One region of the Paenibacillus nanchangensis genome, then DNA from elsewhere that is predicted to be linked to it. Evidence: riboswitches for the same ligand, from Rfam matches in the RefSeq annotation. Region 1 holds a riboswitch; the other holds the start of a gene.

Region 1 (15,821 bases):
CGCTCGCGGATTTTCAATCGGATCACCGCGGAATCGACATTAGGCTGCGGAATAAAAACCGTATGCGGAACCGTACAGATGATTTCCGGCTCACTGTAATATTGGACGGCGATGCTGAGGCTGCCGTATTCTTTTCCTCCTGGCGCAGCCGCCATACGTTCGGCAACCTCCTTTTGAATCATCACCACAATGTGCCGCAGAGGCAGCTTGTCCTCCAGCAGCTTCATCAGAATAGGGGTTGTTAAATAATATGGGAGGTTCGCCACTACGCTGACCTTGTCCACGCCGGCAAAATCCTCCTTGAACAGCTCCGGCAGATTCACCTTCAGCACGTCGGCATGCCGCACCTTTACGTGCGGATGATGTGCCAGCACTTCCTCCAGGATCGGAATGAGACGCTGGTCAATCTCAACAGCGGTGACCGCTCCTGCGGCCTCTGCCAGACGTTCCGTAAGCGCGCCGATGCCTGGACCGATTTCCAGCGCTCCCGTTGAGCCGTCAAGCTCGGCTGCACCTACAATTTTGTCCAAAATATTCTGATCGATCAAAAAATTCTGTCCCAGGCTCTTCTTGAACGAAAAGCCGTGCCGGTTAATAATTTCCTTCGTTCGCCTCGGCGAGGCGATATCCTCTCTGCCGTTCATACTCCGCCGCCCTCCTGCTCGATTCGGGCGACCGCGCCCGCAAATTCCTCTCTCGTGATGCCGAACATCGCCAGTCTCTTATACAGCTGCTTCCCGTTGCAGTAGCCGATACCAAGCAGATTGCCGAGCGCCATACGGCGTTCTGCGGCCCGCTCATGCACCAGCAGCCCGGCTTCCATAAGATCGCCGATCTCAATGACCGGCGGGTTGCCCTCAAACGAGGTATGCACATGCTTAAGAGCATGCCGGATCGCTTCCGGTGAAGCATTTTCCACTCCGATATCGCCTTTGCGCGTTGCATCCCGCTCCGGGATAAAAGCATGCTTGCAGCCTGGAACTTTGGACGATACGATCTTGCGGATCCGTTCGCCTGCATGGTCGGGGTCGGTTAATATGATGACGCCGCGCCGCTCGGCCGCCAGGGCAATCTTGGCGATGACAGACCGGTTAACGGCCGATCCTCCGGTCTCGATGGTGTCGGCGTCAACCGCCCGCTTCACAGCGACCGTATCACTTTTCCCCTCCACGACAATAAGTTCCTTGATCATAATCCTATTCTTCCTTTCCTCCTGCAGGAAATATGTATCCCGTTAACAACTATACGGTAAAGGCAAAAACAATCGGTATAACGCCAAAAAGAAGAGGACACGCCCCTTCTTTTGGGTAAAGAATGTATAAGAGTGATGAGCGCCCGCTCAGGTATCACCAAATTACAGGATATTCCGTTTAACTCCCTATACTATAGCCCATTCCGGCGTTTTTTGCAAAACGGCCGTTTAGTTCAGCTCCGGCTTCGACGGACCAATCACATACACGGTACGTGATTTACGTCCGAAGTTTAGAGCATGGCTGAGCGAATCGTAGTATACATCGATTTTGTTGCCTTTGATGGCGCCGCCGGTATCTTCGGCACGACGGAATCCAAGGCCTTCAATGTACACCCACCAGCCGATCGGAATCACTTTGGGATCCACCGCAATGGTGCGCCCTTCCGTTACACGTGTGCCTGATGCGGTACGGGTGCCAATACCCGGCTCTTGTGAAGAGTAAGCTGTCATGGACACGTTTTTGATCATGCGTTTGTACTCAAAATCAACTCCCGCTTTGCGGACAGTTTTGCTGAATTTTGCTTTGGTTGCTGTAGCTTTGGCTTTGGCTTGAGTAGCGGCAGCGGCCTTGACGACAACAGGCTTAGGAAGCGGTTTGGTTCCAACGGCAATTACTTTATCTTTGGTTGCTGTTTTGACCTCTTTACCGATCATGCGCATGGATGCCAGCTCGCCGTCCTGATAGACTTTTTCGATATGCTGGATCATAACGCCCGGTACGCCTGCCTGTGTTACCTTGGTCTTGCCCTTGAGCAGGGTGGGATCCGCCGTCTTGATGACACGGAAAGGCAAGCTTTTCGTCCGCTGTACAACCTGTTTGTTAATGCGGACAATCTTTACCTCCATGCCGGCGGTTATCGGAGTGTGTAACGAAGGAAAAATTTTGTCATGGCCTTTCAGACTGTAGCCCAGTTTGCTAATTGCTTCGCCGACGGTGTTTTCTGTCGTGTGCAGCTGTTCAGTCTTGCCGTCAACGGTAATGCTGAAGCTGCGTGCCCGGACGATGGCAATCCGGTCTCCGTCGGATAACGATCCGTCCATAGCCATGGATATCTTATCATGCGGCTGGAGCGGAATTTGTTCCTTGGACAGCAGGTCGCCAAGCAGCGACTCGCGGGTTTCAAGCGTCTGTGCCTTGCCGTCTATGACTAAAGTGATTTGTTTGCTGCTCTGCAGATCTACATACAGCAGGATAAGCAGGGCAATGGCAATCGAAAGAACGCCTGTAACCGATAGCACACGCCAATTCAATTGCTTCCACCTTAAACCTAAATCGTAGGACACGCTGGATGTTGGTGATTCATGGGAGATCTCTGGTTGGAATACGCCCATTCTATCCATCCTCCTTACAATAGCCCCGTCGCCACTGCAGCCGGATGAAGCTCGGCCCTGACGCAGCTATCAAGATTGACACAGGAAAAACGTCTGGAATAACGACGCGCTCCTGCTCACAAATCGCCTGCCCGGCAATGGCCATGGATAGCTGTTATATAACAGTGTCCAAGGCAGCCTCCGATTACTCAAAAAGAAAGAAGCCTAAAAAGAGTTCTGAATAGGAGGACTCTTTCGTGGCTTCTGACGACGCTTGAATGCTCGGAAGTGTCATGCACGAGGTTTCCTCTCTTACTTGCGCTTACGGGGTTAGCTGTCGGGTTCGGACGAAAGAGAGTCGCCCTATCTCCGGTCACCCGCTCATGGCGGTTGCCCTTGAATTCACCCCAAAGACCACATAAAGAATCAGAATACGGCCTGCAATACACCAGGTGTACGTTATGTACGCTTATACGGCAGACAATACCGGTTCCCCCGTTCCCCGGTTAAGGGGACTCAGCGAGACGATCCATGATCAATGGCTGTCATATAAACAGCTCATTGCACTGAAAAGATGATATCCTGTTTTGATGCATCTTGTAAAGCGGGCTTCAACCACGTTTATCTAAATATATGGTTAAAAATTTGTAATATTCCTCGATTTCTTGATTAAAAAACTTTAATACATCGGCCAAGCTCTTTTTTTCAACGGTTTTTCTCCCGATTTCAACGAATCCCAAATCGTTCCAGCGCGTTCGTATAAGTGATTTCGGCCAATTCTTCCCAGTTTAATCCTTTTATTTCCGCCGCCGCTTCGGCCACCAGCTTCACGTGCGCACTCTCATTTCGCTTGCCCCGGAAAGGGTGCGGAGTCAGGTAAGGCGCATCGGTTTCGATCAGCAGACGGTCCATCGGTGTCTTGGCGAGCACCTCTTTTGGCTGTTTGGCATTCTTGAAGGTGACCGGTCCGCCAAAGGAGAGGTGAAAACCAAGATCCAGGCACATTTTTGCCGTTTCCCAGCTCCCCGAAAACGAATGCATGACGCCTCCCACTTCCTGCGCTTTTTCTTCCCGCAAAATTTTGACCACATCCTCATGTGCATCACGGTTGTGAATGACGATCGGCATCTTCAGCTCCCGGGCCAATCCGATTTGCTGGCGGAAAACCCGCTGCTGAATGTCTTTTGGGGAAGTGTCCCAATAGTAATCAAGGCCAATTTCACCGATTGCCACGACCTTCGGATGAGCGCAAAGCGAAGCAATCCAGTCCAAATCCCCGTCTTCCATGGTGACCGCATCTTGCGGGTGCCATCCTACTGCTGCATAAATATTCGCGTACGATTCGGCAAGCCTCATCGTTGACGGGATCGTCTCCCGATTAAATCCGACATTGATCATTTTATTTACACCAGCCTCAAAAGCGCGGTTAATCACTTCTTCCCGGTCCTCGTCGAATTGCGGGGCATCAAGGTGGGTGTGAGTGTCAAATAAAGCCATAATTCTATTCCTCCAGTCCGGTTATTTATGCATAAATTTTAACCAAATTGTTTTATTTGCCGAACAGCCGGGTAATGGATTCGGGAAGCTGCGGAAGAGCCTTCCTAAGCTTGTCCTCCGGAAAATATAAATGGTACCTGCCCCGGTGAATCCCGCTGATGGAGCGGACGATATCCGACACCTCGGAAATTTCCCTGAGCCTGTCCTGACGGTCGAGCAGCAGAATTTGCTTGCCATGAAAAGCTTCGCCCGGCCGGAACACATCATAAGGAAGATCGGTCGGAAAGTCAATTTCAAGGTCGTAATACGGATGTAACCCCGCTTCGGCAAAACTGCGGCGGATATCATCAATTGTTTCCAGATCCAGACTTTCCATCTCTACATATTTATACAGCCTGCGATGAATGAAACGGCAGCACAGCTGGCTCAGCAGCTCATCCTGCTCCTTCGTCCACTGCATAAATGCTGTCTGAACAAGCGCCTCGTCCAGCTGCAGATACTGTTCCACGTCTACGGTTCCCTTAAACAGGTGCGTCAGCGGTTCCATCATAAAGCTGAATGCATATCCTTCCTGAAACAGCTCTTTTGCCCGTCTGAAAATTTGCCGTAAAATGATTTCCGAACTCCGGGTGACGGGGTGAAAATAGACCTGCCAGTACATTTGATAACGTGACATCAAATAATCTTCCACAGCGTGCATGCCAGATTCCTTGACCACAACCCGGCCGTCATGCGGACGAAGCACCCGCAAAATACGGTCGACATCTATGGTTCCATAGTTAACGCCGGTATAATAGGCATCGCGCAGCAAGTAGTCCATCCGGTCGGCATCCAGCGGTCCGGAAACAAGATTTACCACGATGTCATGCTCATAGGTTTTCTTTATTACCGAAGCTACTTTTTCCGGAAACTCGGGGCTAACTTCACACAGAATCCGGTTAATTTCCGTGTCCTCCAAAATAATCCGGCACGTCCAGTCTTCATGGTGCATTTCAAAAGCTTCTTCTATAGAGTGGGAAAACGGACCGTGGCCCAAATCGTGCAGCAGGGCGGCGCACAGCGTCAGCAGCTTCTCCTCCGGCAGCCAACCGCCATAATTTCCGCGCTCAAACTGGGAAATAATGCGCCGTGTGATCTCATATACACCAAGGGAATGGGAGAACCGGCTGTGCTCTGCGCCGTGGAACGTCAAATACGAGGTTCCCAGCTGCCTGATCCGGCGGAGCCGCTGAAATTCCCTTGTATTGATCAAACGCCAAATCAGGCTGTCCTGCACATGGATATAATTATGTACCGGATCTTTAAATACTTTTTCTTCGCTTAAGGGTTTATGGACCACTCTGCTCAACTCCTTCTGTGTTTTTTGGCGTCATATGTTTTATTATGTCGAAACGTGTCGATATAACGTTTTACAATTTAATCTCCTGTTTCTCCCACTTTTTAGATAAATAGGTGCGCTTTTTTGACATTTTAACTATAAATATTAGAAAAAAACTTAAAATTCGCTCAAAAGTAGGTTGACTGTTTTGGGAATGGTTGGTATTATAAATATCATAAAACGGTGAACATTGTCGAATAATGACTAATAGGAACCATGGTAAGTATTTGAGAGGAGCAGCGATTGTTATGATGAAATCAACGGGCATTGTAAGAAAAGTCGACGAACTGGGACGGGTTGTCATTCCGATCGAATTGCGCCGCACGCTTGGTATTGGAGAGAAGGATGCGCTTGAAATTTACGTGGACGGAGAACGCATCATGCTCAAAAAATACGAACCCGCCTGCATTTTCTGCGGCAATGCCGAGAATGTAACGTACTTCAAGGGAAAAATTGTGTGTCTGGACTGCATCTCCACCATCCCAACCCCTGTGACAAATTAACAAAGATAAGGTATAATAGATTTATCCAAATTGTTAATTCTAACCTTTTTATATCTCCTTGCCTCCCCGCCCGGGAGGTCTTTTTTTTGCCCAATTATTGTTATTCCGGCTGCCCGCTTACTTTTTGTCGCCATTCCTGTCAGCTAAATCTTCCGTTACATGTCAGATTTGGGCAGCAGCGCATTGTATATATCCCGTTTGGATACGCCGCGATCGGCAGCCGTCCGTTTCAATGCTTCTTTGCGCGGCATTCCTTCTTCCTCATATTTGGCGACATGTTCCTCGAGCGTCAGTTCCTGCCACCATGCTGATTCCGCCAGCTGCACAGCCTCTCTGCTCTCTCCCTCCAAAACAATGACATACTCCCCCATCGGAGGATGCTCTTCCAACCAAACCAGACATTCCTGCAGCGTACCGCGGACAAATTCTTCATAGCGTTTCGTCAGTTCCCGGGCCAATACGACACGCCGGTCGCCAAAAGCCTCCTGCATGATTTCGAGTGTACGGACTACCCGGTGCGGAGACTCATAAAACAGCAGCGTTCCCTGAGACATCCGCAGACCTGCTAAACGTGCAAGTATCTCCTTGCGGTCCCGGGGAAGAAATCCGACAAAGGTAAACGTATCGGTAGAAAGCCCCGAAGCAATCAGTGCGGACAAAGCGGCGTTGGCTCCAGGAACAGGAATCACCGGAATTCCTTCGGCTGCGGCCAGTGCCACGAGATCCGCCCCGGGGTCTGAAATGGCCGGCAAACCTGCATCGCTGACGAGCGCTAAATTTTTTCCTTCTATTATATAGCGGATCAGTTCAGGCCCGCTTGCGGCCTTATTGTGCTCATGATAGCTGAACAGCATCGCCGGCGAAATTTCGTAATGGCTCAGCAGCTTCCGGGTCTGCCGGGTATCCTCGGCAGCAATAATCTCGCACTCCCGGAGCATCCGCACAGCCCGGTAAGTGATATCCTCCAGGTTGCCGATCGGTGTAGCTACCAGGTACAGACTGCCCGTGCTTTTTTTCTCCTGATCCTGAAAGCTGCTTTGTCTTGATAAGCTCATGTTCTTGTTCTACCCTCTCCAGGCCCGTAGTAGATGTCCATAATCTCGGGGCAGTATTGATTATCTTCATTATATACGATCAGCGGGGGCTGCAAACGAACCTCGGGTTTGCCGTCGCGTGCCGCTTCAATCAGCACCATATTCGCCTCCAAGTGAGCACGGGGATGCACAAACCGGATGCTTTTGGGCTCCAGACGGTGCTTTCTCATCAGGCTTATAATATCTACGAGCCGCTGCGGCTTATGCACCATGCTGACTTTTCCGCCCGTTCTCACCAGACGGACGCAGGCCTGAATGACCTCCTCCAGCGTGCAGCCCAGTTCATGACGGGCCATGGCCTGATGCGTATTCAGCTTAATGTCGCTTCCATTCAGCGGCATATAGGGCGGATTTACCGTGATCGCATCAAACTGCCCATACCCTACCGAATGATGCAGTTCTCTTAAATCGCCTTCATGAATGTGGACCCGTTCCTCCAGGCTGTTCAGTTTGACGCTTCGTTTAGCCATATCTGCCAGCCGTGGCTGGATCTCCACTCCTTCAATTGACGCCTGCGTCCGGGTGGTAAGCAGAATGGGAATCACACCATTACCTGTACACAAATCCAGCACCCTTCCGCGAGGCGGAATCCCGGCAAACCGGGCAAGCAGAACAGCGTCCATGGAAAAACTAAATACTTCGTCGCTCTGGATAATCCGCAGATCATGAGTCAACAAATCGTCAACCCGTTCGGCAGGCAGCAGCGGCACCGCATGTTGTTCATTTGAATTCATCTTGTTCAGACTCCTACGATAGAATCACTTCAAAAAAAACCGTAGGCGCAAGCTCCTACGGCTGAATATCCTTATTTATTGAGAAATGACAGGCAGAACAGGCAGTCGCCTTCGGTGCGCAAGTGCCCGAAATACAAGTTACAGATATGGAAGCCTTCGTGATATAGACGGGCAAGATTATCGTATCCTTCCCCCACTACTTCCTTCTCTTCATTCCCTTGTTCTTCCGGAGCCGCAGCTTCCGTCTCCTCCGTCTTATCCTGATCGGCAGGAGCTTCGCGAATCAATATTTTCCTCAGCTGTTCATTCTCCAGAGTCAGACGCTGATTGGTTTCCATTAACTCCTTCACCGTCTGTTCCCATTCTCCAAGATTGGCCCGAAGCCGCTCTACTTGTTCTTCCATATCCTGAATGTGCGCAAAAATATTTTTCTTTTCCAAGATTCCACCCCGAAGTAACCTTATGGTTTACTTGACGACTACATCATCCATTGGAAGCTCCTTGACTTTGCCCACCTCGAACAGCTGCACGTGAACCGTACGGTTACCGGCGTTGATGCCGACGACTTTGCCGTCGCCAAGCGATGTAACCACCATTTTGCCAACCGCCGGCATTTCTTCTTTGACACTTTCGTAGTTATCATGCTCAAATTTCAGACAGCACATGAGCCGGCCGCATAATCCGGAAATCTTCGTCGGATTCAGCGAAAGGTTCTGGTCTTTGGCCATCTTGATCGATACCGGTTCAAAATCGCCCAGCCAGGACGAGCAGCAGAGCACGCGCCCGCAGGGTCCAAGCCCGCCGAGCATCTTCGCTTCGTCGCGAACGCCGATCTGGCGCAGTTCAATCCGGGTGCGGAAAATGCTGGCCAAATCCTTCACCAGCTCGCGGAAATCCACCCGGCCCTCCGCGGTAAAATAAAAGATGATCTTGTTGCGGTCAAACGTAAATTCCACGTCCACCAGCTTCATTTTTAGACCATGATCGCGGATTTTATTCAGACAGGTGGTGAATGCGTCCTTCGCCGCCTGTTTGTTCTCGTCTACGACCCGTGCATCCGCCTCTCCAGCGATTCGCATCACCTTCTTGAGCGGCAGGACCACATCACTTTCTTGAACCTGCTTCTTGCCGACAACCACTTTTCCGTATTCGACCCCGCGCGCTGTTTCCACAATCACGCATTGATCCCGTTCCACGGGAAGGTCCAAAGGATCGAAGTAATATATTTTACCCGCTTTTTTGAAGCGGACACCGATTACGCTGTACAAAAACCATTTACCCCCTTGTGTGCCGGTAAAGGAAACCTGCCAGGTTCGCTTCATTATGGTTCTGATGCCTGCCTTTTCCATCCCGCTGCCTAATAAATCTTCTACGGGAGCGACATCCGGAGGACTCATGTTGCTCTCTATATGCTATAAAACGGCCCGCGCTCTTGCGGGCCTTCGTGTCTTGGCACACTGTTCCCGGGCTGTTGAGCCCAGTCCAAGCATGCCATCTATATGAACATTTGCGCCGCCGGAAACTCAAGCTTCCAAGCGGATTAGGAACTGCTCCAGACATAGCTGGGGATTCATATGAAAACGCAGCTTGCGGCTGCTTTCGGCCGCTAAATCCATATACTCTACCCACTGTGAAGGCATTCGCAGCGGAGCAAGCTTGGAAATAGCCTCCAACTGATCTATAAAAACGATGCTTTCATGTCTTCGGTGCTGGAAGTACAGCATGTCTTTGAACCATAAGTGAAACAAACTGAACAGCGTGTCCATGTGTTCGGCAAGTCCCGATTTGAGCAGCCGTTGTCCAGCGGTCGCCACCGCGGAGCTGCCCCTGCCCAAGGACTCCTTCGCTAATTGTAACACTAGGTTTCTCATTTCTGCAAACCAATTCTGCTCCAAAAGCTCCCTGCATCCGTCCAATCCCGACGCAAGCGATACCGCGCACCGGGCCAGCGGAGCCGGGACTCCTTCATCGGCCAGCGCCTGAAGCATCAGGTCCATCGGAACTGCTGAAAAAGGAATACGCTGCGTCCGCGACTGAATCGTCGGGAGCAGTGAGCCGCCGTTGTCTGCGATCAGAATGGCGACGGCCGGAGCCGGCGGCTCCTCCAGGAATTTCAGGAGACTGTTGGCTGCCTGCACCGTCATTTTGTCGGCTTGATCGATAATGTATACCTTTGGATGACGGCCTTCCGAGCGATAGGAAAATATCCGCTGCAGTTCACGGATCTGATCGATCTTGATGCTTGCGCCATCAGGAACGACTACCTGCAAATCCGGATGGTTGCCATGCTCCACCTTCCGGCATTCCAGGCATGTCCCGCAGGCGTCATCTTTGCGCTCTGTACAAAAGATAGCCGAAGCAAAGGTTAGCGCCGTCCGCATTTGTCCGCTGCCCGCAGGCCCGCTGAATAAATAAGCGTGACTGACGCTGTCATGGTCAAGCGCGCTGCGCAGCATGGACTTGGCCCGCTCCTGTCCCAGAATATCATCAAAAGGCATATTACCCTCCATAACGCCTTGCGCTTAGCTTATATCTGACATAAAGCCCAACTCGTCCGCCCTCCTAATGAAAGGGCCACGGCTGTACTAGAACGATAAATTAATCAAAATCCCCCGGATTTCGCCCACCTTAGCCAACAGGTCAATTCGGCCCTGTTCGCTGTCCAGCAGTTCATCCGCAAGCGACAGCAGCGCGCTGTCGATTTCCTCCAGCAGCTTGTACCGTTTGCCGCGTCCGCGGCGGTCCCATCCCTTTGTATCCTTCAAGGTGACTCCGCGGCGTGCTGTCTCTTCCAAAAACCGTTTGACCAGCGTCCGGTAAATACTGAGTTCCCGGATCGTCATCGATTTGGACAGACGTTCGCCCTGTAAGTGAATCTCCTTAATCTGGCGGGTCAGCTCGTCCTTCGTAGCCTGCTCCCCGTGCTGTTGAAACAGGTCGGAGAACGATTTTTGCTGGATGGGTTTGCTGGGGCCTTCGGTAACGGAAAGCTCAGGTTTCAGAGGTCTGTAGCCCGGATTGATTTTCACAGGACAACTCCCTCCTTTCAAACAATTTGTGACGACACGTGGCTGAAGGAGGAAAAGCCTGCGCTTTTCCTCCTTCTTGCCGGGCGCAGCAGGGCGGAGTAAACCGCCGTATCCCGCCGCGGCGCCGTCTTCCCTTTTAATAATGCTCGAAGCGGTCGACCGGCAGTACAAACACTGTAGCGCCGCCTACTTGGACTTCAACCGGAAGCGGCAAATAGGAATCGGTTGTTCCGCTCATTGGAGTGACCGGAGTCACCAGCTGCTCGCGCACTTTACAGCTGTTCCGGATGACGGCAAGCACCGCTTCAATCTGGGTATCGTCTACCCCGATCAAAAAGGTCGTATTGCCGGCCCGCAGAAACCCGCCCGTACTTGCCAGTTTGGTTGCACGGAAGTTGGCCTTGACCAGCTCGCCGGATAATCGGTTGCTGTCCTTATCCTGGATAATGGCGATGATCAGCTTCATGAGCTATCCCTCCTACATTTGGTTTTCTATTGAAACAAGCGCGTATTGCATCGTGCTTACTTATATATTAGACAAAAGGTGTCATAAATCCTGCAAAATCCGGTTTTCCAGCATCCGGACGATATCCCGTTCCACTACGGCGATAGGCCGGTTGGCATCGATGATAATGATACGCTCGGGGTTCTCTTCCGCAATGCGTAGATACGCCTCCCTTACTTTCCGATGGAAGGTAAGACTCTCCATATCCAGCCGGTTCACCTCGCGGTTACCGTTTGCCTCAATCCGGGCCATCCCGACTTCCGGTTCTATATCCAGGTAAAAGGTTAAATCGGGCTTCAGGCCGCCGGTGGCAAACTGGTTGATACTCCAGACTTCCTCCATGCCAAGTCCTCTTCCTACACCTTGATAAACGAGACTGCTGTCGACAAACCGGTCGCACAGCACAGTCAGACCTTCCCGCAGAGCCGGCTCCACCTTCTCCGCCAGATGCTGGCTGCGGGCTGCAGCGTACAGCAGCGCTTCGGTCCGCGCATCCATCGCCGTATGCGCCGGATTCAGGATAATCTCCCGGATTTTTTCCGCTATCTCGATTCCTCCCGGTTCCCGGGTCACCAGATAAGGCATGGAACGGTTTTGCAGGAAAGCGGCCAATCTCCCGATGAGGGTGGTTTTTCCCGAACCGTCGCCCCCCTCAAGAGTAATAAAAATTCCTTCCCGTCTCACGTTACGCTTCTCCGCCTTTCTTGTTTCTGTAGACTGTGATGGTGTGTAAGGCCGGATCGGCCGTTCCCTGAAACTTGGCTCCGTCCCTCGCCAGCACCGCTAAACGGTCCCGCACTTCCGGGCGAATGGGCTCTCCCGGATACAAAGCCGGTATGCCCGGCGGGTACGGAATGACCATTTCGGCAGCCATCCTCCCTTCCGCTTGCTCCAAAGGGATGCTTTCCCGTTCATTATCCCGCAGCGGCCGAAGTGTGAACTGTACCGGTTCGGATACCGTAGAACCTACCGGAATGTTCCACGTGGAAACGTGGAGGGGGGGAGTGGATTGGACTTCGCATGATCCACTTGATGCATCGGGTCTAGTTGAATGGCCTCGCCCTTCGTAGTCAACAGGGCTATCAAGGCCATCGGGACCGTCAAGGCCATCGGGGCCATTAGGGCCGTCAAAGCCATTAGGGCCGTCGAGGCCATCAGGGCTATCAGGGCCGTCAAAGCCATTAGGGCCGTCGAGGCCATCAGGGCCATCAAGGCCATCAGGGCCATCAAGGCCATCAAGGCCATCAAGGCCATCAAGGCCATCAAGGCCATCAAGGCCATCAAGGCCATCAGGGCCATCAAGGCCATCAAGGCCATCGGGTTCATCTGGCCATCCAACTTCCCCTGCGGCTTCAGCCACCTCCGGCTGCCCATTGCCGCTTTGATCCGCAAGAACTGCGGCCGCAGGCCGAGGTGCCAGGTCGAGCGCAGACAGAGGCGCTGGTTCGCTCGCGTCGATATCCCGCAGGGCCGCGAGCAGCCGCCCTGCATCTTCAGCCGTCGATCCAAGGCTGAACAGCAGCACCACGTGCCGGTCGTCGCTCATCTCCGGCACGCAGCCCCTCGCTTCGAGCCTGCGCTGCAGCTCGAAGCCGTTCAGGACCCCGGCGGCGTCATAAATGACGACTTTGAAGGGGTCCTGCGTGGTGTACGCCGCCTCGCTGTGCGGCGGCGGCGGGGTGGCGCGGCGCGAGGCAGCCGCGCCGTCTGGCAGCCGCCCGGCCGGAGGCGGCTGCAGCAGCCCGTAGCGCGGGAGCTCGGCGAGCCCGCGCCGGACCTGCTTCACGGCGGCCAGCCCCGCCGTGAAGGCCTCGGGGCCCCGGCTGTGCACCAGTCGCCGGGCCAGGTCCAGAGAGGCCATCACCGGGTAGGATGGACTCGAGCTCTGGATCATCGCCAGCCGCTGGCGCAGCACGGCGCGGCCGATGAGCGGCCCCTGCACATGCAGCATGGCCCCCATAGTGAGGGCGGACAGCATTTTATGCGTGGACTGTACTACGCCGTCCGCTCCATATGATAATGCACTTTTCGGCAGTTCAGGATGCAGGCCGTAATGCGCGCCATGCGCCTCATCAACCAGTAAAGGCACACCTCTTTGGTGGCAAGCTTCCGCGATCTCCGCCAAACCGGTTCCCATTCCATAGTAATTAGGCAGGGTCAGCAGCAGTCCCGCCGCTTCCGGGTAGGCGTTAAGCGCCTGTTCAATATCCGCAAGACGAGGGATAACGGGAAGGCCGCTGCTTTTATCGTATGCCGGCTCCAGGAACACGGCTCTGGCTCCTGCGAGCATCAGCCCGTGCAACACGGATTTGTGAACGTTTCTCTGCAGCAGAAGCACTGCGCCCGGTTCAGCACATACAGTCAGAATCAATGCCAAATTTCCCGATGTACTTCCCCCTACCAGCAAAAAGCTCTCCTCCGCACCAAAGCAGTCTGCCGCCAGCTCTTGCGCTTCCCTGATCACCCCTTCCGGATGGTGAAGATCATCCGTCCCCGAAATCTCCGTCACATCGGCCCGCATGACCTCTGCCAAAAATCCCGCTTCTTCACCTGCACCGTAAGCCGCCCCATTTTTATGTCCGGGAACATGAAAGGAAGCGTTGGAGGTCTGTATATAGTGTTCCAGCATTTCATAAATCGGTGCCCGTACGTTCTTCATTTACATACCCTTTCATTTTAGGCTCATCCTCTATTGTATCGTAATTCCCCCCCTTCGCCTATGTTTCTTGCTTGCAGCATAGTAGGAATCGCATAGAAAGCAAAACGGCCTCCGCTTGTATGCAGAAACCGTTCACTCCCCCCATCTCAACCTTTTAATCTTTGGTTGCCTTCCTTCTTTTACGTCCAACCGGTACGACGCACGGGCACCTGCTGCGCCTTCCTTCCGGCTCAAGCGTTTTTCTGTAAGCTGATCTGTTTCATGCGTCCGATAAAAAAGCGGTACTTGTCGTCTTCCGCTTCCGTCCGCACCATCTCCGCTTCGCAATCCTCACAGATAAAATGCGAGACAATTCGAATGCCTTCCGCCTTCGTCTCTCCGCAGATAATACAAGTTTGACCGGCCTGTTCTTCCATTTAGCATCCCACCTTGACTCTTTTAAGAACAGTATTGGACAGCTTCTATTATTTTAAACCCTTTCATAGTCTTTTTACATAGGTGCCCGGTTCTGTTACATTTATATTCAGGCCCCTGCCCAAAGGTGAATGTCCCCAAGCCGTAACAAAAACGGGGTTAGCCGCCGATATTAGGATCAAGAGACGAATGAAGGAGGTCGGCGTTTTTTGTATGGAATCAAATATTGCAGGAGCGGCTACCTTTTATCAGTACAAGCTTCTTAAAAAAATCAATTGGCCCCTATACATGACGCGTATCTTCATTGCGCTGCCCATACTATGCCTTATTGCGGAGACTGGCTTTATCTCGCCTTATAGCATCCTTTATTTTTTGTTGGCGGCTCCGGTTATGTTCTGGATCCAGTATGTGATATCACGGTCGGTACTGCTGATTTCCGGGTATCCGCTGGCCAAACGATGGCGCGTGCTTTTTCGAATTCCGTGGATTGGTTATTTAACGGATCAATACGTCAGCTGCCGGATCTTCCGCAAAGTACTTCTACATAATTTCTGGATTGGTTTGTGTATCTCGGCCGTTTTTATTTTATGGTCTCCGCCTGCGTTTACTGTATCGCTTACTGTGTGGCATCTGTGGTTACTTCTTCCCAGACTGTATGTGATGCTGCGGCTGCGCGGTCTGCAAAAAGACGGAATGCTCAAGCTTAATCCGGCCGATGCCTCCTACTACGCACAGTAACTTACATCCTCTGCTGCTGAAAAAGAATAAGCTGTAACAAAAACCGCCCTCTTTTAGAGAAGGCGGTTGTTTTGATGAGTTCATATCGGGTAGATGAACAATAGGAGTTACGAGTTCTTTTTATCTTTAGGAACCATTACGACAAAATAATCATCATGAATAGCCAAATGGACCACCGCATCATCTTTTTCGAAAATACGGGAACCGTTATCCTCATCGGCCTCCTGCTCTTTCCAACCCCATGCTTTGATCGTATCGAGATAAGGCTGTGGAATACTATCCTTCTCTCTAAGGCCTGGCAGGGAGTATTGTACATAATCCAACGCAGCATTAGCCGTGGCACGATCCGGGGAATTCGCTTCCTTTGGAACAGGGAAACTTTTTTCGTTAAGCGCACCTTCAAACGATTCCCAGGTAGGCTCCTTTGTGGTTCCACATCCAGAGAGCAGACCAACGGAGAGACATATTATTATAAGCGTCCACATCACGCTATATTTCATCCCTTAAATCCTCCTTACTCTGCCTGCTTCTTAAGACGCAATTCATTTCCTTGTATGCGGTTTGGCAGTAGTTCATTCGTATTAAGGTCTCGCTTGTTAATTGCACTTTTCTATTATACTTGTTCATAGAATCATGTCGGTAACAAAAATGTTACCCAGATAAGTGCTATGTAAGCCATTTCTGTTCCTTTTTCCGACGATGGACCT
Region 2 (15,821 bases), on a different contig from region 1:
GTTTTAAATCACTGGAGAGGTACCGAAGCGGTCATAACGGGGCGGTCTTGAAAACCGTTAGGGTGCAAGCCCACATGGGTTCGAATCCCATCCTCTCCGCCACTTTCAATTACAAATGATCAGCAGACCGCTTCTTTATGAGGAGCGGTCTTTTTGTATATCTTTTTTCTTGTACAAACCTTTGGGCGGCAGCGGAATAAAATCAAGCCTTTTTCCGCACCGTATTAGGAGCACCGGGCGGGGAAACCCGGTTGCTCCCAGCAAAGGAGGTCAACGATATGAACAGGGAATTGCAGATCGATCAGCCTGCGCTTGTCTCCGCATGGAAAGCGCAGATGCCATCTTTCCTGGAGGATGGGGACAGCTTTGCCGTTCAAGCGGATGAAACCGATCCGCACAGCCTGCGTATTCATATTAACGCGGCCGGTCATCAGGCGTATTCTTTTGATTTTCGCTGCACCTATGTGGACAGCCGGGAGGTTGCGGTCGATCTGGTCGACGTGGAACGTGCAGGGCGCAGTGCGGATGAGAGAACGGATGTGGTGCAGGAATTGGCCCGTGACTACACCCGTCATATTCATGAATGTGCGCAGAATCTTCAGCGCATTACCAATGTGAAGGAGGCAGGCCGATGAGCAAGCCAGACAGCTATCCAGCTACGGGCAGCCGCCAGGGTAAACCAGACCGGGACAAGCAGCGCCATACGGGCGGTCCGGAACCTCTGTCGGGCTCGAAAAAGGTGAAGAACGCCAATCACGTCAGTCACCTGAATCGGGAAGGATAAGCAGCCGTGTAACAAATTTGCCAAAAAGTTGTTTCTGTTGTCGTTTAAATGGTTTATGATTAATGGGGATTATTTTTACCATGGGAGAGGAGACACAAAGAATGAAGAAAAAATGGGGGTTGTCTGCAGCGGCAGTGCTGCTATCAACAGCGGTATTACTGTCCGGATGCGGAGCCAAACAAGAGCCAAAAGAGGCGCTGAAAGCCGCGGCTACGCAAGTTACGGAACTCAAATCTTATGAAATGAAGAGCACGGTGGTGCTCAATGATCTTAAGATGGACCTGCAGGAAGATGAAGCGGCTGGCATGTCGCAGGTTGTAAGCATGCTCAAGAACGCTGAAATGACCGTAGAGGGCGTTTATCAGGCTGATCCTATGCAGACAGAAGCTACGCTGACCCTGAACCTTAAAGGGGATATGGCGATGAGCTTTACCATGCCGATGGTGATGACATCGGAGAAGATTTATGTTAAGGTTCCATCCATTCCTTTCTTGCCGCTGCCGGAGACGATGGTTGGCAAATTTATCGAACTGGATTTGAAGGAGCTGGCTGCCGAGGAAGGAACTGAATTCAACCCGGCTGCGATGGATACCCAGAAACTGCAGAAGCTGTCCAATGAAGTCGCGGACGCCGTTCTGAGCGAATATGATCAAGAGAAATATTTCAAGAACGTAAGCACCAAAGACGCGAACCTGCCGGAAGGCGTTGACGCCAAGCAAGTGGTCCGTTTTGAAGTGACGAACGACAACGTGAAGGAAGCCATCACGATCCTGGTGAACAACGCGCTGCCGAAAGTGATCGATATTCTGTCCAAAGAAGAATACCGCACAATGCTGGAGATCGAGCAGGCTGATCTGGATGAAATGAAGACAGAAATTCAATCCGGCGAAGCCAAAAAAGAGTTCGATGAGGGGCTGGCTGAACTGGACAAAGTCCTGACGATTAACCAGTTCCAGGTAAATACGGCGCTGAACAAGGATGATTTCCCGGTCTATCAAGACATGGTGATGAACATCAACTTCAAGGACCCGGATTCTTCCCAGAACATTGGCTTGTCGCTGAAAGGCAGCAACCAATACAGCCGGATTAACGAGAAACCCGAATTCAAGATCGGTATTCCGCAAGGCGACGAAGTGATGACTATGGAAGAGTTCGAGCAGGAAATGGATTCTTTAGGATCTTCGTACTAATTTAATTCTCATCATCCCGCACTACGCAAAAGCCCATTGCAGCTGTATTCGCTGCAATGGGCTTTTTTACGTAGGTAAGAACAAGAAGCCGCTAGGCGTATGGCACCTTCTCCTCCAGCTCGTCGGACAGAATAGCGTAAATCTGATGGTCCTGCCACATCCCGTTAATCTGAATATAACGGCGGGCAATGCCTTCTGCCTGAAAACCGTTTTTCTCCAGAACTCGTCTGGAGGGAGTGTTGTCCAGCAGCACGGCAGCCTGTACCCGGTGCAGCCGCAGCGCCCGAAAAGCATAACCGAGGGCCAGGCGTACAGCGGCGGTCATATAGCCCGCTCCTTGGTGAGCCTGATCCATAAAATAACCGATATCGGCAAACTGGCCGACGCCGCGCACAATATTGGAGAGATTCACCTGCCCTATCAGCGTACCTTCAAGCAAATAAATCCCGAAGGCATACCCCCTGTCGTTCGCCGCGTCCTGCACCCGCTGCATGATTAGTTCCCGCTGGCTATCCAGTGTAAAAAAATCATCCTCGCGCAGCGGTTCATACCGCTGATGTGACATCCGGTTGCGCACACGGAGTTCGAGCAGCGCCTCGGCATCTTCCGGCCCAAGCTGCCGGATATAAATTCCGCTGGGCGTGTCGTAGAGGGTAAGCTTCACTATATTTTCTCCTTCCCGGCCACATCAGCCGCTGGTTTCTTACGGAGCCGCCGGAAAAAGTCAGTTAAAAGCGCGGCGCACTCCGCCTGCAAAACGCCCTGGATCACGGCGGTTCTATGATTAAACCGCGGCTCTTCCAGAAGGTTCATCAATGTACCGGCGCAGCCTGCCTTGGGATCAGGTGTACCGTAAATGGTGATAGGCACACGGGCCTGGACGATGGCGCCCGCACACATGGGGCAGGGCTCCAGCGTTACATACAGCCTGCAGTCCAGCAGCCGCCAGGAATTCAAGTTGCGGCTGGCTTCCCGGATCGCCACCATCTCCGCATGCGCGGTTGAGTCCAATGTCGTCTCCCGCAGATTGTAGCCCCTGCCTACAATTTCTCCATGCTGAACGACGACCGCGCCGATGGGGACTTCGCCAAGAGCCTCCGCTTTTTTGGCTTCGGCAATGGCCTCTTTCATCCAGTGCTCGTGTTCTTCCCATTCCGCCGGGATAAGTAGTTCCTCCGAACTCAAGTCGGTGTGCCCCTTTCATTAAAACAGCCTATTGTCCAACGAACAGGCATTCGTTCTTAACAGAATGTGCATAACTCTGTGGATAACAAGCTACTTGTCCACATTATTATTCACATGCTTATTTGTTATTTTGTTTATATGTGGATAAGTTGTGGATGAACCCTTCCTCATTGTAGTGAAAGTCCTTTAAAATTTCAATCTTTTGCCTTAGGCAGCGGGCCAAATCAGAGTTAATCCCTTTTCAAACAGGTAGGCAAAAGGTATGATATTGATTGAAGCGCCGTAAGGATTTGCCAGCGGATAAGAGGTGACGAAAAAGCTTGTCCATCAAAACAAAATTATCGGCAATTATTTTCGGTTCGGTGCTGCTGATTCTGGGATTGAACCTCATGTTTAACATGTATGCAACCCGCGATAATCTCCGGGCGGAAAGCGAATCCAACATGGAAATGGTTGCGAAGCAAATTGCGGTATCCGTCGAACAGAGCCGGTACAGCTCGAATTATGTGGAGCACCAGATCGCGCAAAATCTGCATATGGCCGCTATTCTCGCAGCCGGCGAGCTGCCAGAGGATATCGCCGATGTAGATAATGCGGAATTGCAGCGTCTGTCGCAAAAATTGGGCGTGACCAACATTTCACTCTTGGTAAAAACCGAAGGGGATGTAAAGGTTGCTCGCTCCTCAGATCCGAAGGAGATCGGGTTATCCACAAAGTCTTGGGGATTTTGGTATACTGCGTTCCTGCAGCTGTTTGAGAAAAGAAATGTGTCGATCGAACAGGGACAGCGCATGGAGCATTTCTGGTCGGGACCGTTCGAGTATTCCTCTTCCAATCCGGAGTATATCGAGAAATGGGGATATTATTATGACGGAAAACGAAACTATCTGATTGATCCCTATATACGCAGTACTTCGATAAGCGATTATGTCCGAATTATGAGTCCCAACGAAATTGTCGAGCAAATGAAAGAGGCGAATCCGCGAATACTGGAGATTACCGGGTTCAATCCCAATACCTTCGGTACGGATACTATGGAAGCCGATGGAGAGGATAGGGTTAACAGCAAGCTGCGGAACAAACCGATCAAATACGGCACATACCGGTACGGCAACGTCACAGAAGATAAAGCGGCGATTCAGAATGTGCTCGATTATAAAGAGCCGTACACTATGGAAACGACGGTCCGGGGAGAAAAGGTTCTGAAGAGCTTTATTCCTGTAACGGAGCCGACGTTGGGGACGTATGTGATCGCGGTGGTTATGAACTATAATGCGATTTCGGCTGTAGTCAAAGACCAGCTGCTCAATAACCTGTCGATTTCCCTGCTTCTGCTCGCTTTCTTTTTCCTGCTCAGCTATGTGCTGGCAGGGTTTATCACCCGGCCAATTCAAGCGATTTTGGCCAAAGTTAACGATGTGGCGCGCGGGAACTTTGAACCGCCGCTTAATGTCCGCAGCAGGGATGAACTGGGGCAGCTGTCCCTGCGGATCAATGCGATGACCCGCAATCTGATGCAGCATACGAGCCGGCTGGGCCAGACACTTGAAGAAAACCGCGCGGTAAAAGAACACCTGGAGTCCGTGATCAACGGCACGTCTGACGCCATCCATACTGTCGATATGGAAGGACGGATTATCAGCGTCAACCGGGCGTTCGAAGAGCTGTACGGCTGGAGCGCGGAGGAAGTAATCGGCCAGCGGCCGTTGCTGGTGCCGGACAGCGTCCGGTTCCAGGAGGATACGCGGCTGGAGGATCTGAAGCGGGGAGAACAGCTGCCGCCGCTGGAGACGATCCGGTTGAAACGGGACGGGACGATTGTGGAGGTCAGCATCAGCTCCTCGGTTATTCGCGACGAGGAAGGCCATCCGCAATCTGTTATTCACGTCTCGCGGGATATGACGGAACGGAACCGGATGGAGGAGCTGCTTCGCCGTTCGGAGAAGCTGACCACAGTCGGCCAATTGGCGGCAGGCGTAGCGCATGAGATCCGCAACCCGTTAACGACGCTGCGGGGATTTCTCCAGCTTCAGCAGGAGAAAAAGGTTCTCGTGCCGCTGCATGTCGAGCTGATGTTGTCCGAGCTGGAGCGGATCAATTTGATTGTCAGCGAGTTCCTGATTTTGGCGAAGCCGCAGGCGGTGCATTTTCAGTCAAAAGATGTGCGTTATATCCTGAGTGATGTGGTGTCCCTTTTGGACAGCCAAGCACATTTGTATGGAATTGAGTTCGTTGCGGACTTTTCTTCGGTTCCGGGTACGGTTCACTGTGAAGAAAACCAGTTGAAACAGGTGTTTATCAACATTATGAAAAATGCAATCGAAGCCATGCCGAGCGGCGGAAAAATCACCATTCAGCAGTCGATCGAGGAAGCATTTGTCCGGATCGTGATTTCGGACCAAGGGCAAGGCATCCCCGAAGAGATGCTGCCGAAGCTTGGCGAACCGTTTTTCACCAATAAAGAGACCGGCACAGGATTGGGCCTGATGATCAGCCAGCGTATTATTCAAGCGCATAAGGGCACGATGGAGATACAGAGCGAGGTGGGACGCGGGACGTCCGTCATCATCAAGCTGCCCGCAGGAGACCTGCTGAAGCAGGATAAAGGCGAAGAGGCGTCTCCTGAGGCCTAGAGACAGATCGGAGTGAACGACAGCATGCGGATCAACAAATTCATCAGCGAGACCGGTTACTGCTCCCGGCGCGAAGCAGACAAGCTGGTGGAGAGCGGCAGGGTAACGATTAATGGAGAGACGGCGGTGCTTGGCAGCCAGGCGGAGGCGGGCGACGAGGTACGGATTGACGGCAAACCGCTTCTGTCGACCGCCAAAACCGTGTATATTGCGTTAAACAAGCCGGTAGGGATTACCTCCACAACAGAAGAACACGTAAAAGGCAATATAGTTGATTTTGTTGGGCATACGGAGCGGATTTTTCCAATCGGACGTCTGGATAAGGATTCGGAGGGGTTGATCCTCTTAACCAATGACGGGGATGTCGTTAACAAGATCCTCCGCGCGGAGGGCCGGCATGAAAAAGAGTATATTGTGACGGTTGACCGGCCGGTAACGCCTTCTTTTCTGACAGGGATGGCAAGCGGCGTAAAGATTTTGGGAAGCAAAACACTGCCCTGTGACGTGACCAGAGTCTCGGACAGAGTATTCCGGATTATTCTGACAGAGGGCAAAAACCGGCAGATCCGCAGGATGTGCAGCGCATTCGGTTATGAAGTGCGGCGGCTGCAGCGGATCCGGATTATGAACATCCGGCTGGGGACGCTCCCTGTCGGAAAGTGGCGGGATTTGACCGATAGCGAGAAGGAAGAGCTCGGCCGGCTGCTGCAGTACCGTCTGCTGTAAGGATAGCGCCCCGTCTCCTCCGGCCTCCCTGCTCCTTGGATGACACATCAGCATGTGTCTGTAACGAGTGAGTAGGTGGGGAAGTGCAGCAAAGTGAGTAGATGGGAAAGAACTGCAAGAGTGCAAGCGAGTAATGCTTGTAAGGGCGTATAAGACGCGTCCCGTAACGATGCGGGTAAACGGATAGAGCAAGCAGGGCACAAATAAAGGACTCTCGATGACCGAGAGTCCTTTATCGTCTAATTGGCTGGTTTAGCCGGATTCGCTGAGATGGTCTGTTTGCCGTCCTGATATTTACGCAGGATGGATACTTCGACCCGCCGGTTCTTGGCTCTTCCTGCAGCTGTGTTGTTATCGCTCACCGGCTGATATTCGCCGTAGCCGATTACACTAAACTTGGTTGGATCGAGGTTTTTGTTGAGCAGCAGGATCTTAAGGAACTGTGTAGCGCGGTTGGCGCTCAGCTCCCAGTTTGAAGAATAGATACTGTTCGATATCGGAATATTGTCTGTATGGCCTTGTACGACCACATTATAATCCGGGAACTGCTGCAAAATGTAGGAGATCGACTTGGCCAGCTGGCGCGATTCATCTTTGACAGCTGCCTGTCCCGAAGCAAACAAAGCCTGGTCACTGATCGTGATCATTAGCTGCGACTGATTCAGCTTGGTACTGAGCAGGTTGGTTAACCCGCTTTTTTTGATGTATTCGTCAAACTGCTTCTTAAGTTTCTCCAGATTCTCTTGTTCTTGCTGGCGAAGCTTCGCCAGGTCCTGGTTGCCGGTGTTTTCGGCCACCACATTGTCCATCTGTTCGCCTTTGCCTTGATCCAAGCTCGAATCGGTAGGTGCGGCAGCGCTGTGGTCCAGGACGCCTGTGCCTCCGTTAAGGACCATACTGAAGGCTTGGCTCATTTCTTCGAATTTCTTGGCGTCGGTGGCGCTCATAGCGTACATAACCAGAAACAGGGCAACCAGCAGGGTCATCAAGTCGGAATAAGGCAGCAGCCAGGATTCGTCGGCATGCTCCTCGTGATCCTCGTGCCGGGCCTTTTTACTCACTTGTGCCGCCCTCCTTCTCGGTGTTCATCTTGGCGCGTTCGGTCGGCGTCAGGAAGACGGACAGTTTCTGGTTGATCGCGATGGTTGAAACGCCGGACTGAATAGACAGCAGGCCTTCGAGCATCATCATCCGAATCTCCATCTCTTGCTTGGACATCCGTTTCAGCTTGTTGGAGATCGGGTGCCAGAGCACGTAACCGGTAAAGATACCAAGCAATGTGGCGATAAAGGCGGCGCCAATTGCGTGAGCGAGCTTCTCCATCTCACTCATGTCCGCCAGAGCGGCAATCAGACCGATAACGGCCCCGAGTACCCCCAGCGTAGGCGCGTACATCCCGGCTTGGGAGAAAATAAGCGCGCCGGCTTTGTGGCGCTCCTCGGTGGCGTGAATATCCTCCATCAGGACGTCGCGTACAAATTCCTGGTCGTTGCCGTCGATAATCATCCGCATGCCGTTGCGCAGGAATCCGTCTTCAATTTCGTCAACTTTCGACTCCAATGCGAGCAGGCCTTCGCGGCGGGTGATGGATGCCCAGTCCATGAACATGGAGATCAATTCCTGTTTGCTGATCATCTTCTTGCGCTTTACGGTCATCAAAAGCAGTTTAGGAGCTTTCTTTACCTCGTTAAACGGGAAGGCCATGAAGACTGATGCAGCCGTCCCCACCAATATTATGACGTAAGCGGCAGGATTGTTTAGAGCTGTCAGTGGAGCATGTTTTAGCACCATACCGTATACAACAGCAACTAACCCTAGTACTAAACCAATAATTGTTGAAATTTCCATTTATGCACCTCGTCCATGAGATTTAACCGTGGTCCGTCTTTGCCGCGCAGTTCGTCCCTGAACATGCGGCAGGGTACCGTAGCGTATACATCGTGACGTATATTCTTATTTATCGACAGGGCAAGCTTTTTTGTGAAGTGATATTTTTAGGCTATAATGGAAAAAAGGAAGATCAGCCTATATGCGAAAACGGAGTGATACAACGTGGGAGTAAAGCACGGGAGAGATTATGGAGAAATATTGACGGACCTGACCAAGGCGGTCTCGATGATCCCGGACAGTTATCTGTTTTTTGAAATGGACCCGGAGGATTGGGAGCAGCTTCCTGAGGAATCCAAAGCGGAAGTATGGGAAGCGCTTGCCGAGGATTTGTTCTACGGGCTTGGCAGTGAACCGGTTATTCATGTCGGCAGCGGTGTGGTAATGCATGATCCGGATACCCACCGGATTAATGTGATGGCCGGGGAGGAAGACCTGGTATCGGTGGAACTGGTCTAACGGCAGGCGGGTCCAAAGGAGGATTTGCCCGAAAGTCAGGCCGCGTGGTAAAATTACAGGAGAAACGACTCAGCGAATACGGTGCGTTAACGAATAGCCGCACATCGTATTCATATTTATCAGGAACCGGGAATACATTTAACCGAAAATGGCCTTTTTTCTGGCGCATCCCTTGGACCAAGCAGCTGAGGGATGTTTTGCTTGAAGGAGGCGTCAAGCCGTTCGCAAGCAAACGGTAGTAAGGGAGGATATACCATTGTTATTCACTGAGGCAGAGCTGCAGGAGCAAGTCGGCAAGCTGGAGGGTTGGAAGCTGGATGACGGCGTGCTGGTGCGCAAATACGTCTTCTCCGAATTTATGAAAGGCATTGCGTTTGTCGATGAGGTGGCTGCCATCTCGGAAGCGTTTGATCACCATCCGCATATCACAATCGACTACAAGAATGTGACGTTAAGACTGACGACACGCGAAGAGGGCGGAGTAACGGCGCTGGATATACGGGAGGCGCACGAGTTCAACGAGGCGTTCGAGAAGTCGCGGGGCGGACAATAAATCAGGACGTGCAGAATAATTCAATATAGCAGGGGCTAGAGGCAGGCAGAGATCGCGGAGCGGATTCCGGACGGTCTCTGCTTTTTTGCTTAGAGACGCAAAAAAACCGCCGAATACACAGTCTGTACCCGGCGGCCCCTTAACGGGAAGGAATTCAGTCATTTCATTTCGGACAAATACATGGCCACATTGGCAATCTCTTCGGGTGCAAGCTTGTCTTTAAAGGACGGCATCTGTCCGCGTCCTTTGCTGATGACTTTGTAGATCGCTTCAGCGTCATGCTGGCTGCCTTCATTTTGCAGGCTTGGGCCGACGCCGCCCTGCAGCTGGTCTCCATGGCAGCTGATACAGTTGGCTTTTACGGTCGCTTCCGCAGCCGCGGTATCCAGCTGGACTACAGGCATGGTCGGATTGTTCTGCTCGGCGACCTGCTCTTTGCCCGGCAGAGTAAACATCAATATAACTGCGAACGCGCAAGCCAGGAAAAATAAACCGCTCATCAACCATTTTTGCATCCCATTCGTCCTTTCTATGTAAGCTCTTCCCTCATTATAACGGAAGGTGAAGCGGTATCATAGCCATTGTGTCAAAAAACAGACAAATATTAGCGGGTATTCCCGCTATTCCAACCCTTCACTGTGCGTCTCGTCATAGACCATGCAGTAAAAAGGCTTCATTCCGTTGGGGGTTTGGCGTTCATAGGTGTCCGTGATCGTAAATCCGCTTCGCTGATAGGCGCGGATAGCCCGCTGATTCCAAGTCAGGACTTCGAGATCAATCTCCTGCCCCGGGTAGCGGCGGCGGGCCTCCCGAACCAGGGCTTTTACGAAAGAAGGACCGTTACCCTGGCCGCATAAATCGGGGCGCATCCCGATGCCCAAACGGACCACCCGATCCATAGGAAACAACTGACCGAAACCGCATAGTTCACCTTTAACGTCAAGCACCGAAACATACTGGCTATCGCGCAGCTCGGGATCTCCGAACTCCACGCCAAGCGCCTCCATCTGCTCCCAAGGCAGCCAGCCGTATATATTGTAAGGAGCCTCATATTTCCAGTCACATACCGCTCGCGCATGTTTGACTTGCATGGGAATAACCTGAAATAACCGCGGAGATACAGACATAGGCGGGCACCCTTCCTTCATTAATTAGGAACTAACCTGGGGAGGAGAGACCGTCCGTTTCCCCATCATTATTATATACCTAATCCGGACAGTTCGAAGCAAGCATCCAGTTGAGTGGAGAGGTGAACTTGACAAATGAAAAAAAATTTGAATTTCTGATCCGAAATAGGCCTAAAGGCTGTTTGATACCCGGTGGTAAGGGTAAATTAGTGATGTGTAGACAAAAAAAGACTCCTTCCAAAGATTTCGGCAAAAATCTTGGGAAAGAGCCTTTGAATGGTGAATGTGATTACATTACATCATCGTTGTCTTCCGATTCCGTGGCGACGGACTCGTAAGTGTCGGTACTCATAATTCGTTTGGCGCCAACGTAGCGGTTGACGTAGTAGCTATCGTTCAGCGAGCTGATGGTTACACCACGTTTTGAGGAGGCATGAGCAAACTTTCCGTCGCCCACATATACTCCGACATGGGACACGCCTCTGCCGCTTGTGTTGAAGAAGACGAGATCTCCCGATCTTAAATCATCCCGGGAAACTGCGGAACCCATCTTGTATTGGGCCCCCGATTGATGAGGAAGCTTGATACCAAGCTTGTCGAATACGTACATAGTGAATCCGGAGCAATCAAATCCGTTAGTGGTGGTTCCGCCGGAAACATATTTCGTTCCAATTGCGGCCTCAACTGCGGAGTCCAGCTTGGAGTCTGCAAAAGCGCTTCCCGCTCCGAGGGTAAGTGCGAGGGAAAAACTGAGGACTGCGGCTGCCAACTTCTTCTTCAAAATATAAACCCCTTCCATGCCTGCGAGGTTAGCTTAAGGATTCGGTAGAAGGTTCCCCTATGACCCCTCTAATGACAGGAGGTCAATTCACCCAAAACTGGTTCCCCCGCTTCCCTGTCCGTCAGGGAACTCGGCGATTCTGATTAATGAATTCGGCGTTATGATCAATGAGTGACAAAAGCTTAGCAAATTATACGGCATTCGTTACAAAAATGTTACTAAAAACTCACTGCGCTTATTGTAACAAAGTAAAAGCCGGTTGGCAATCTTTACTTCCCCGCTAAATGGGGGGCAAGGTCGTTTTTTGAATTGAATGCGTTACCAAAAACCCTGTAACCACGCGGCTTTAAGCGGTTTTTATCATTTTTATGTCTTTTTTCCTGAACTGAGGTTTCAGCGAAAAAAAATAAGGGTAATAGGGAGAATAAGGAAAAGGAAAAACCCGGAAATTCGATTGCGGCAACAATCGGCTCCCGGGCTCCATTGATTAAAGTGAGGATTGTATAGAGGAGATTCGATCAATCGTAGGCTACAGTCTGATATTTGGAGGTACTCATAACACGTTTGGCGCCAACGTAGCGTTTGGACCAATAGCTTTCACTCAGCGAGCTGATGGTTACACCACGCGAAGAAGAGGATTGGGCGAACTTTCCGCCGCCAACATAAATACCTACGTGTGATATGCCTCGTCCTGTCGTGTTGAAGAATACGAGATCGCCGGAACGAAGCGCGCTGCGTTTTACAGCCGTTCCAATGTGATATTGAGATTTCGATGTACGGGGCAAAGTCACGCCCAGTTTCTTAAATACATACTTGGTGAAGCCGGAGCAGTCGAAGCCAGAGGTTGTAGTGCCGCCTGTCTTGTAGCTTACTCCGAGAGTAGAAGAAATGACATGGTCCATTTGGGTCGCTGCGGAAGCGCTTCCGCCCCCCACTGTGAAGGCAATCACAAGGCCCAGCGTTGCTGCGGTCAGTTTTGTCTTGATGGAACGTGTTTTCAACTAGTTGTTCTCCTTCCGGTGCCTGCGAGGTTAGCTCAAGGATTCGGTAGAAGGTTCCCTATGATCTCGGAATGAGATCAATTCACCCACAACTGGGTCCCCCGCTCCCCCGGTGCTGGGGAATTTGGCATGTTACGCACCTATAATGACTTGTCCAATCGGTAACAAATTAACGAGTAAAGATTACAAAGTTGTTACTAAGTACAGGTGTCATTGTAACAGAGGCCCGGACGTTTTGCAAATATTTTTGGCACATCGCTTCTAGTCAAAAGGGCGCACACAACAAAGCCGCCACCCGATAAGGGCGGCGGCTTGTGCCGCGAACGTTTCAGTTCCGTTGTTTGCTGCTCCAGAGATGATATTGGGCAGCGATTCCCCACAGTTTAAAAAGAGTGGCCGGGAACGGCGCGGCTTGTCTTGCAAGCAGCGCGGGCAGTCCGGGCCAGAGCCAGCCAACCAGCAGCGCCAGCAAATGGCTGAACACGCCGCCGGCTCCTAAAAGGAGCGATAAGCCGGTGGCCGGGACAATATTTTTAAAATAAGTCATTAGTGCAGCGGCGATGCTGCGGTTATGAACATACCCGAATTGCATATATAGGAAACATTGCCGGATGATATAGGCGTACAGCGCCCATCCTGCGGCATAAGCCGCGGCGGTTAACAGCAGAGCCGGCTGCAAATAGGAAGCCGTGGTCAGCGTGTAGAGCTTCGGACCAAGCCAGCAGAAAGGCAGCAGGGTCAGCCCCCACTCCGCCAGACTGAACAGGAACACGGGCCAGCCGTACCGCTTCATGCCGGGAAAAAGAAACAGGCCGCGGTTGCCGAGACTCTCCTGTTGTAGCTCGTACAGCAGCCCGGCGCGGATCAGCGGGGACACCAGCATACGCAGCAGCACCATTGCCGCCAGCGTCCAAAGCCAGGTGCGGACCTCGGCATTTTCCAGCAGGCTGAACTGCGCCTCGACGTAATACAGCAGTTTGGCGGTGCTGTCGGCATTTTCCCGGAGCCGCAGCAGAAAGGGATAAACAGCATCCCGGACAAAACTGTAGAGGAAGTAACCCCACAGCAGACGATATACGAACAAAAGAATGAGAATATAAGTCTGCTCTTTAACACTGCGCCAGCCGCGGGCAATCGGCGTTTTCAAGCTCGTTCACCTCACCAGGACAAAATGCCAAGCACGGTCTCTATAAATTTGGCGACGCCCAGCGTCCACCGGGAGGCGGTCTTCGGATCCAGCTCCGCCTTGCGGAAATTGTTCCAATGCTTCGTTTCCAGCAGCAGCGTCCGGTCCGGATCGATTTCGGCGTGAACCAGCGGCGCGGTATGCCGCAGACGGAAGGTTGTGCCGCTTCGGGTGCCGTCCCATTGTTTTTGCAGCGTCCGCCCGTCTGCGAAGGTGAACCGGACAGGCACCGCAGGATACTCCGCTCCTTTTCGCCCAATCTGGACGACGGACTCATAGCTTGCCGCCCCGTCCGTTTCATCGCGGTTTATCTGGATGGAATCAATGGCAAAGTCCGCCGTACCGCCCGAATACACATATTGATCAAAATAGGACTGCCACGGTTTGCGGGTGACCTGTTCGACAACCTGCTGAAAATCACGGGTCGTCGGATGCCGGAACCGGTATTTTTCCGCGTAGGTCCGCATAATGCGGTCCATCGTTTTGCGCCCGGTCTGGCGCTCGATGTCTTTTAGGACAAGCTTGCCGCGCAGATAGACATTTTGCGTGTAGATGTCCGCTCCGCCGTATTTCCACGCCTCCAGCTTCAGCGGGGCGGGAGAAGTGACGAAACCTGCCTGCAGCGGGAGATTCGGCACCGCTCCGTACTCCTGTTCCATCAGCCGGTCTTCGGCATACGAGGCAAAGCTCTCATCCAGCCAGGCTTCTTCAAATTCATTGCTCGCGATCATCCCGTAAAAATATTGATGGGCGATCTCATGAATTACTGTGCGTTCCAGTGAGGAGTCCGGATTCGGGTCGGAAGCGCCGAAGGCGGTGACCAGGGTCGGGTATTCCATGCCGCCCGCCCCGTTGCCGTCAAGCGGCGGAACCACCACCGTGAGCGTTGAATACGGATAAGGGCCATACCATTTGCTGAAATAGGTCAATGCGGACTTGGCAGCCTGAAAATACCGCTCCTTCAAGTCTTTATGCATCGGGTCCAAATACAGCTTGATGCGCACGCCCGGCACTTCGGGCGTAGACAACGCTTCTTCGGCCACAACAAAGCGGGGCGAGGCGGCCCAGGCGAAGTCATGCACGTCGTCGGCATAGAAACGGTAGGATTTGATCCCGTTTTTGACGGAAGCGGTTCGGACGGGGAATCCCGTTGCCGCTACCTTGTAATCAGAGGGAACGGAGATCGTAACGTTATAGATACCGAAATCGCTGTAAAACTCAGAGCTTCCATGGTACTGATGCAGATTCCAGCCTTCATTTGCCGTTCCGCGGACGCCTCTGGGCTCATAAGCGCTAAGCTTCGGAAACCACTGCCCGGCCATTACAAAATCGCCGGCGGCTCCCATCCGCGCAAAGATGCGGGGCAGCTTGACCTCGAATTGGAGCCTTAAAGTAACGCTTTCACCTGCCGTTACCTGCCGGGGAAGATGCACTTTCGCCAGTGTCCGGTCGTGGGGATTGCCGTCGTCCGGCTGAACATATTGCAGTCTGTGAAGAAGAGGCTCCCCGTCCGAGGTCCGGATATCGGTCAGCGTCATCGACCCATAGCCGCCCGCCGGCATTTTGTCTTCCCGCAGCTTGCCGCCGGACTCTTTCATAAAGGTAGTGTCCGCCGAAGCGAAGGCGTTGGGGTACAAATGAAAGTACAGATCTTTGACCGGCTGGCGTCCCGGATGGGTCCAGGTAACGGTCTCCGTCCCCTTAAGCGTGTCCGATTCAGGATCAAGCCGGACGTCGATATGGTACTCCGCCACCCTGCTGCTGAGCACCGCCTCTTTGGGCCCCGCTGAAGAAGAATCGGCGCCCGTCTCCAGCCTGCTCGCCGAAGGAGGAGGCGGCTTGGCGGCGGGGGACTTGGCCGATTGCGGCGCGGATACAGACGGGCTGGTCTCGGATAAGGCGGCATAAGCGTTCGCCCCGCCCGGCCAGCAGGACACGAACAGGGATGCGGCGATCAACAGAGCCGGCAATGACAATGGCTTCATACTGGAATACCTCCCGTTGACAAGCATCTAGGGGATGTATATGTTTGCATTCGCCGCATTATTAGCTAAAATTAAATTATTCTGAAGGGAAGGGACGTGCAGCATGGATAATGTGCAGCCAGACGGCAAAAAACAGATTGCCTTAAATATAGTTAATGCCAAAAGCAAGCATAAGGGCTTTGGAGCGGGCTCCATCGATCTGAGCAACGTTTCGCCCATCATTATTGACGGCGGTGCAGCTGTAATCGATATCGGAGCAATGCATGCCAAGAGCAAGGTGGAGAAGGGGATTAAATTCACCCCGAACCGGGAGGAGGTTCCCGG

The links. Region 1 has a riboswitch for cyclic di-AMP ahead of ACE6ED_RS24445 (ubiquitin-like domain-containing protein). Riboswitches for the same ligand answer to the same signal wherever they lie in the genome.
Region 2: linked by a shared signal. The riboswitch ahead of ACE6ED_RS26085 (C40 family peptidase) and the one ahead of ACE6ED_RS24445 (ubiquitin-like domain-containing protein) in region 1 are both predicted to bind cyclic di-AMP.

The regions. Positions count from the first base shown of each region.
Region 1 is NZ_JBHOFD010000038.1:102-15,922, reverse strand. Features, by position in the region: gene rsmA (16S rRNA (adenine(1518)-N(6)/adenine(1519)-N(6))-dimethyltransferase RsmA) at 1-644, opposite strand, end outside; gene rnmV (ribonuclease M5) at 641-1,192, opposite strand; gene ACE6ED_RS24445 (ubiquitin-like domain-containing protein) at 1,421-2,584, opposite strand; cyclic di-AMP (ydaO/yuaA leader) riboswitch at 2,868-3,095, opposite strand; gene ACE6ED_RS24440 (TatD family hydrolase) at 3,290-4,060, opposite strand; gene ACE6ED_RS24435 (HD domain-containing protein) at 4,113-5,399, opposite strand; gene ACE6ED_RS24430 (AbrB/MazE/SpoVT family DNA-binding domain-containing protein) at 5,687-5,941, shown strand; gene rsmI (16S rRNA (cytidine(1402)-2'-O)-methyltransferase) at 6,097-6,996, opposite strand; gene ACE6ED_RS24420 (tRNA1(Val) (adenine(37)-N6)-methyltransferase) at 6,993-7,769, opposite strand; gene yabA (DNA replication initiation control protein YabA) at 7,841-8,209, opposite strand; gene ACE6ED_RS24410 (PSP1 domain-containing protein) at 8,237-9,037, opposite strand; gene holB (DNA polymerase III subunit delta') at 9,293-10,267, opposite strand; gene ACE6ED_RS24400 (YaaR family protein) at 10,355-10,798, opposite strand; gene ACE6ED_RS24395 (cyclic-di-AMP receptor) at 10,935-11,264, opposite strand; gene tmk (dTMP kinase) at 11,346-11,987, opposite strand; gene ACE6ED_RS24385 (Orn/Lys/Arg family decarboxylase) at 11,989-12,663, opposite strand; partial or broken gene ACE6ED_RS24380 (aminotransferase class I/II-fold pyridoxal phosphate-dependent enzyme) at 12,757-13,962, opposite strand; gene ACE6ED_RS24375 (sigma factor G inhibitor Gin) at 14,193-14,378, opposite strand; gene ACE6ED_RS24370 (hypothetical protein) at 14,590-15,114, shown strand; gene ACE6ED_RS24365 (hypothetical protein) at 15,222-15,614, opposite strand.
Region 2 is NZ_JBHOFD010000044.1:26,490-42,310, reverse strand. Features, by position in the region: tRNA gene ACE6ED_RS26160 (tRNA-Ser) at 14-102, shown strand; gene ACE6ED_RS26155 (hypothetical protein) at 279-635, shown strand; gene ACE6ED_RS26150 (small acid-soluble spore protein P) at 632-784, shown strand; gene ACE6ED_RS26145 (hypothetical protein) at 886-1,974, shown strand; gene ACE6ED_RS26140 (GNAT family N-acetyltransferase) at 2,066-2,638, opposite strand; gene tadA (tRNA adenosine(34) deaminase TadA) at 2,638-3,159, opposite strand; gene ACE6ED_RS26130 (ATP-binding protein) at 3,480-5,792, shown strand; gene rluF (23S rRNA pseudouridine(2604) synthase RluF) at 5,817-6,518, shown strand; gene ACE6ED_RS26120 (flagellar motor protein MotB) at 6,758-7,579, opposite strand; gene motA (flagellar motor stator protein MotA) at 7,572-8,366, opposite strand; gene ACE6ED_RS26110 (hypothetical protein) at 8,571-8,864, shown strand; gene ACE6ED_RS26105 (4a-hydroxytetrahydrobiopterin dehydratase) at 9,121-9,417, shown strand; gene ACE6ED_RS26100 (c-type cytochrome) at 9,576-9,932, opposite strand; gene ACE6ED_RS26095 (GNAT family N-acetyltransferase) at 10,038-10,544, opposite strand; gene ACE6ED_RS26090 (C40 family peptidase) at 10,834-11,325, opposite strand; cyclic di-AMP (ydaO/yuaA leader) riboswitch at 11,328-11,471, opposite strand; gene ACE6ED_RS26085 (C40 family peptidase) at 11,844-12,311, opposite strand; cyclic di-AMP (ydaO/yuaA leader) riboswitch at 12,331-12,466, opposite strand; gene ACE6ED_RS26080 (hypothetical protein) at 12,655-13,473, opposite strand; gene ACE6ED_RS26075 (M1 family metallopeptidase) at 13,485-15,497, opposite strand; gene ACE6ED_RS26070 (YwhD family protein) at 15,601-15,821, shown strand, end outside.